DNA from 2 places in the Agromyces mangrovi (ex Wang et al. 2018) genome. Region 1 is predicted to be linked to the other one. Evidence: predicted binding sites of a transcription regulator. Region 1 holds the regulator's gene; the other holds the start of a gene.
What was found. The regulator HspR, encoded in region 1, represses chaperone genes until heat shock. The targets are predictions, from matches to a motif close to AAGTTGAGTCNNNNNGACTCAACTT.

Region 1 (3,405 bases):
GTGGCGCGTCTCGATGCCCGACACGTCGAACGACGTCGACACGATGCGCTGCGCGAGCCGATTCAGCCCGGGCTGGGCCTTGAAGACGTCTCGCACCTGTTCCTGGATGAGCACGGTGGGAGGGACGGCCGTCTGCAAACCCCGAAGCGTCACGGTCATGCCCCACTGTAGGCATGTCCCGCCCCGCGCCGATAGGGTCCCCGCCCGACTTCACCGAGTCGTCATGAACTGTCGCTTCGGCGCCGCCGATGGCGACACTTCATGACGACTCGCGGATAGGGGAGGCGATCAGGGGCGGGTGGAGGCCGTCACGGTGAACTTCGGGGTACGGCCGAGCTGGCGGGTCGGTCCGACCAGGCGTTCGAGCGCGGGGCGGTAGCGCAGGTGCGAGTTCCAGACGGTGACGAGCGTGCCGCCTGGCGCGAGCGCGCGCCCCGCGTCGGCGAAGAGGCGCTCGGCGAGTGCGGTCGTCACCGCGGCTCCCGAATGGAAGGGCGGGTTCAGCGCGACCAGGCGGGCGGTCGCGTCGGGCACGGTCTCGAGCCCGTCGGCGCGCTCGGCGGTGACGCGGTCGGCGACGCCGTTCGCCTCGGCGGTCGCGCGGGCCGACGCGACGGCCGCGGCGGACTGGTCGAGGGCGCGCACGCGGGCCCGGGGCATCCGCTCGGCCAGCCAGGCGGCGACGACACCGGTGCCGCAGGCCAGATCGATCACCTCGTCGATGTCGGCGGCGTCTGCCACCTCGCCGACGTGCGCGAGCAGGGCGCGGGTGCCGATGTCGACGCCCGATCCGGCGAAGACCCCACCGTGCGCGACGACGGTCAGGCCGAGCTCGTCGTCTCGGGCGCGGGCCGGCCACGGCGACGGCTCGGTGGGCCGGATCGGGTCGCGCGCGACCAGCACCCGCGACTTCTGCCGCGCGTGCGTGACGTCGAGCCGGCCGAAGTGGCGGCGCAGCACGTCGTTCATGGCGAGGGTCATGTGCTTGATGCGCCCGCCCGCGACGACCACGACGTCGTCGGCCGCGTGCGCGGCGACCAGCCCGGCGATCTCGTCGAGCGCGTCGAGCGAGCGGGGCAGGCGCAGCAGCACGAGCCGAGCGGATGCCGCGAGCCCCGCGTCGAACGGCACGATCCGCACCGCGCCGGCGAGGCCCGTACGGGCGGCGTTGGCCGCTATGGCGCGCTCCCCGAGCAGCGCGTCCTGATGCACGCGCACGTCGCGCGCCCCGCGGTCGGCCGCGCCCAGCGCGAGCGCCCCATGCGTGTCGCCGATGACGACGACCTCGCCGTCACCCGCCTCCGCGAGCCACGCGCCGGCCTCGTCCAGGATCAGCCGGTCGGCCGCATCCCACGCCCGCAGCCCGTCGCCCTCGGTGTCGGGCGCGCGCCGGAGCGCATCGAAGTCCACGCCAGCAGGCTACCCGCGTCTCGCCCCGCCCTCCGCCTCCCGCAGCGGCACGTGCCGTTCGCACCGGCCCGCCGAACTCACTCGGGCACGCCGAACTCTACGTGCCGAACCGTTCGGCACGTGCCGAGCGACCCGGCCGGCGGTCAGCGAGCGAGCCAGTCGTACACGGCTGGCCCAGTCGCGCGGCACGTGCAAGGTCACGCGGCACGCCGAACTCACCCGGGCACGCCGAACTCGACGTGCCGAACCGCTCGGCACGTGCCGAGCGACCCGGCCCGCGGTCGGCGACGCGGCCAGTCGTGCACGGCCGGCTCGCTCGCCGGGCACGTGCCGGGTCGCCACGCAACCGCGTCAGCGGCGCTGGTCGAGGGGGCGCCAGACCACGACCTGGTTCTGCCGGCGCACGCGCGTGCCGGTCTTCAGCGAGATGACCTCGCCCTCCGAGCTCGACGCGAACACGCGCGAGCCCGGACGGTTGAGCATCTCGTCGGCGAGCGCCGCCTCGAGCTCGCGCACGCGTTCCTCGAGGTGCGCGACCCGGTTCTCGAGCTGCAGCACGCGGCGGATGCCCTCGAGGCTCACGCCCTCGCCCGACAGCGCGGCGATCTCGCGCAGCTGCACGACGTCGCGCATCGAGTAGCGGCGCGACTTTCCGGGCGTGCGCGACGGCGAGACGAGGCCGAGCCGGTCGTACTGCCGCAGCGTCTGCGGGTGCATGCCCGCGAGCTCGGCCGCGACGGAGATCACGAACATGGGGCTCTTCTCGTCCATCACGTGCTCCTCTCCCGTCCGTGGCTCGGCAGCCTACTGCCTGGCGCGCGCCAGCAGGTCGGCGCGCGGGTTCTCGTCGGGCACCAGCTCGGCGAACTCCTTGAGCGCCGACTCGGCCTCGCCCGACAGGTGCGACGGCACCGCGATCTGCACGACCGCGAGCAGGTCGCCCGTGCCCTTCTTCGTCTCGACGCCGCGGCCCTTGACGCGCAGCACGCGTCCGCTCGGCGTACCGGGTGCGACGCGCAGCTTCACGGGGTCGCCGCCGAGCGTGGGCACCTCGATGGTCGCGCCGAGCGCGGCCTCGGCGAACGTGACCGGCACGTTCACGCGCAGGTTCAGCCCGTCGCGCTCGAACACGGGGTGCTTGCGCACCTCGACCGTGAGCACGATGTCGCCGGGCTCGCCGCCGTCGGGCGACGGCCGGCCCTTGCCGCGCACCTTGATCTTCTGCCCGTCGGCGACGCCGGCCGGGATGCGCACCGTGATCGGCTTGCCGCCGTCGGCGTGCAGGGTGACCTGGTCGCCGCGCGTGGCGGTCATGAAGTCGAGCGTGGTGGTCGCCGTGATGTCGGCGCCGCGGCTCGGCCCGCCGTAGCCGCGGTAGCCGCCCGTGGGCTGCCCGAACCGGCCGCTGCCGAACATGCCGCCGAGGATGTCCTCGAATCCGCCGCCGCCCGGCGCGCCCTGGGTGTACGTGTACTGCTGGCCGCGCCCGCCGCCGCCGAACATGCCGCCGAAGACGTCCTCGAATCCGCCGGCGTTGCCGCTGGCGCCAGGCGCCGTGAAGCGCGCACCGCCGCCCATGGCGCGGATCGCGTCGTACTCCTTGCGCTGCTCCGGGTCGGAGAGCACCGAGTTCGCCTCGCTGATCTCCTTGAACTTGGCCTCGGCCGTCGCATCACCCGGGTTGGAGTCGGGGTGGTACTTCCGCGCGAGCTTGCGGTACGCCTTCTTCAGGTCGGCGTCGGTGACGTTCTTCGAGACGCCCAGCACCTTGTAGAAGTCCTTGTCGAACCAGTCCTGGCTTGCCAACGGCGCCTCCCTTCGATGTGTCCGGAGGCCGTCGGCACTCCGCAAGAACCTGAGTCAACTACGCTCAAGTTTATCATGAGCGGGCGCCGCCTCCGCGCGCCCGCTGCGCCGCGATCCCGGCGGTGCCGGGGCCGCGTGGCGGCCGGGTCGTCGCGGGGGCCTCGGGGGCCGGCTGCGCGAGACGACCAG
Region 2 (3,405 bases), 1.0 Mb from region 1:
TTCTGCCGACGAGTTTCCCGGAAATCTTGGGTCGAGTTCTTTCCATGCTGAAGTGACTTCACTCCAGCTCTTGGAGTACCCGACTAGGTCAAGCATCCCTTGCACATCTGCCGTCTGTATGTTGCTTCCACTCCAGGCGAAGAACAGTTCGTGACCGACGAGGTTTCCGTATGAGAACGAGGTCAGGGTCTTGGCGAGATCCTCCACAAGCGATGTGCGAGAAGAGTCATCGAGGTCCCGGAAGCGTCTCGGCAACGTCTGGACGATCCGGTCGGAGTAGGGAACGATGCCGCCGGCAAGTCGCGACGCGGGAATTCTTGCCTGCGTTAGCGCTTCAGACCACTCCACGCCGCGTTCTCGAAGGAATTGCTCGAACGCGGACAGTCCTTGGATGGCGACCGACCTGGCTGCGTTGTCCACTACCGGTGTGGGCACACTGGCTGGCGGCGATGCGATGAAGTCCAGCACCTCATCAAGCCGAGCGAGTCTCTGGAGTAGCTGATCGACCGCGGCCATCGCTTCTATGCCTCGAGCAGGTCAATCATGGCCCGCACGCGGTACCGGACTCTGGCCGAAGTGTTGGTACTCAGTCGGACCGAACTATCGAAGTCGGGGTCCTGAAAGAGCCTCTGAGTACGACCCAAGACGCGCTGCGGACTTGCTTGCTCCAGTTGTGCATCGCTGACAACGTCGATTGCGACCATCTGGGCGTCGTAGACGCCACCGATCATCTGATCACGCCATTGGGACCCGTCGTGCCGCTGAAACGCGTGCACTCCCCACAGCCGCTCCGCCCAGCCGATAGCTCGATAGAAGCGTTCGCTTAGTTCTGCGATGCGAGATGGCCCTGCTTCGTAGTGCTGCTGCATGAATTCATCAAGCGCGTTGCGGAGACTTCCTCCAAATAGGCGCCAACTGGCCGACAACGCAAAGAACCGCAGGACGGTCTCCACGTCAGACATGTCTGCGTATGCTGCCGATTCCTGCGAACTGATCTTGAGCTGCCGATGGAGGAAGGGGTGCTCTGCCAAGCGAATGATCCGGTCGTTGAGCGGGCCGGCGAAAGCTACATTCCGGATCTCTTGGGCATTTAGTGGTTGCCCACCGCGATTCAGGCGAACAAACACCTCATGCTTTACCCAATCCGGCGTCTTTCGAAGGATCGTGACTGCCCGCAGCGGTCGCATGCCAATAGCTGCTGACGCCTCAGCTGTCAGGTCCCGGAATCGCAATCCCTCAAGGTCGGGCCGTAGCTGAAGCTTGGTGAGGGCAAACTCGTTATTCAGGAACTGGGAAATCGCGGTTAGACGCTGCTTTCCATCGATGACTGCAAAGACGCCGCGGGCCTCTTCGGCTAGGTACACCGGCGGTACGGGTACGTTGAGTAGGAAAGACTCAATCAACTGGCTTTGTCGATCGCGATCCCACCTGTTTCTTCGTTGGTACCGCGGGCTGAGGTCAAGTGAGCCTGAAGCGTGCATCGATGCGATATTTAGAAGGGCCATGTCACTTGACTGGACCACAAGGTCATCTGCTCGTGCCTGCGCCATACTCTGCCAATCGACTCGGTTCTTGGAGTGTTCCTGACTGTACTGGAGGACGTCAGGTGAGGTCTCTTGGTCTCCGGTCATTCGCTGGAGTGCTGTAGCTAGGGTCTCCTTCTGTATCCGACGTGGCAGCTAGGGCTGTCTGCGGCCTGGAATACGGCAGTTGAGGTTGCGGTTTTACTTGAGTACACCACACTCAAGTTTGCACAGGAGGACCCCAGGTGCCCAACGACTTCAACCCCGAGACCGGCGGCAACTCGTTCGATGAGTTCCTCGCCCGGTACCTCGCGGGCGAGCAGGCGCGGCAGGCACGGTCGATCGACCTCAGCCGCTTCCTGACCGCGCGCACGCAGGGCACTCTGCAGCGCGCCGGCCGCTTCGCGCTCGAGCGCGGGCAGACCGAGCTCGACGCGCTGCACGTGCTGCGCGTCATCGTCGAGGACGAGACCGTCGCGCAGGCGATCACGCGCATCGGCGTCGACCCCGAGACCATCGTCACGGCGACCGAGGCGCGGCTGCCCGCGGCATCCGACACCGCCGACGTCGACGCGGCCAACATCACCCAGTCCGCGCAGCGCGCGCTGTTCCACGCCTACCAGGTCGCGCGCTCCAGTGGATCGACGTACATCGAGCCCGAGCACCTCTTCTTCGCGCTCGTCATCAACACGGATGCCCCCGCGGGCCAGGTGCTCGCGCGCGCAGGCGTCACGGCCGAGGCGCTCACCCAGGGCGTGCGCGAGACGGTCGCGCCCGACGGCGCGCCGACGGAGCAGGGCGCGAGCTCAGAGGCATCCGCCACCCCCACCCTCGACAGGTTCGGCACCGACCTGACGGCGCTCGCGCTCGACGGCGAGCTCGACCCGGTCATCGGGCGGGCGAGCGAGATCGAGCAGACCGTCGAGATTCTCAGCCGGCGCACGAAGAACAACCCCGTGCTGATCGGCGAGGCGGGCGTCGGCAAGACCGCGATCGTCGAGGGGCTCGCCCAGGCGATCGTCGCGGGTGACGTGCCCGAGCAACTGCTCGGCAAGCGCGTCGTCGCCGTCGACCTGCCCGCCATGGTCGCCGGCACGCGCTACCGCGGCGACTTCGAGGAGCGGCTCACGAAGCTCATGGACGAGATCGCGTCGCAGCAGGGCGAACTCATCGTCTTCATCGACGAGGTGCACACCGTCGTCGGCGCCGGCGGCCCCGGTGACGGCAGCGGCATGGATGCGGGCAACATCCTGAAGCCCCGCCTCGCGCGCGGCGACCTGCACCTCATCGGCGCCACCACGCTCAGCGAGTACCGCAGCATCGAGAAGGACCACGCGCTCGAGCGCCGGTTCCAGCCGGTGCGCGTCGGCGAGCCGTCTGTGGAGGACGCGATCCTCATTCTCCAGGGGCTGAAGCCCGCGTACGAGGAGCACCACGGCGTCGAGTACACGGATGCCGCGCTGCGCGCAGCCGTCGAACTCGGCCACCGCTACCTCACCGATCGTGTGCTGCCCGACAAGGCCATCGACCTCATCGACCAGGCCGGCGCGCGGCTGCGGCTGCGCCTCGGCGCGAAGGTCGACGTGTCGGCGTTGGTCTCGCGGCTCGGCGAGCTCGAGGCCGACAAGAACCACGCCGTGCAGGCCGAGGACTACGAGGCCGCATCGCGGATTCGCGACGAGATCGGCCGCGTGCAGGGCCGGCTCGACGAGGTGACGTCGGGCGAGGCATCCGCTCGCCGTGCCTCTGGCGACGCCGTCATCGACGAGCCCGAGATCGCGGCCGTCGTTTCGCGCGCCACGGGCATCCCGATCAACCGCCTCACCGAGGGCGAGCGCGAGCGCCTCGCCAACCTCGAGGCCGAGCTGCACGCCCGCGTGAT

Region 2: QUE38_RS11930 (ATP-dependent Clp protease ATP-binding subunit) is a predicted target of HspR. The motif match lies at 1,726-1,750, and genes of this name have one in related genera.

What each region holds. Positions count from the first base shown of each region.
Region 1 covers NZ_AP027737.1:1,495,679-1,499,083, forward strand. The annotation lists gene QUE38_RS07080 (type III polyketide synthase) at 1-159, opposite strand, end outside; gene QUE38_RS07085 (class I SAM-dependent methyltransferase) at 289-1,410, opposite strand; gene QUE38_RS07090 (heat shock protein transcriptional repressor HspR) at 1,762-2,181, opposite strand; gene QUE38_RS07095 (DnaJ C-terminal domain-containing protein) at 2,215-3,216, opposite strand; gene QUE38_RS07100 (copper resistance CopC family protein) at 3,271-3,405, opposite strand, start outside.
Region 2 covers NZ_AP027737.1:2,519,022-2,522,426, forward strand. The annotation lists gene QUE38_RS11920 (hypothetical protein) at 1-468, opposite strand, end outside; gene QUE38_RS11925 (DUF262 domain-containing protein) at 522-1,631, opposite strand; gene QUE38_RS11930 (ATP-dependent Clp protease ATP-binding subunit) at 1,769-3,405, shown strand, end outside.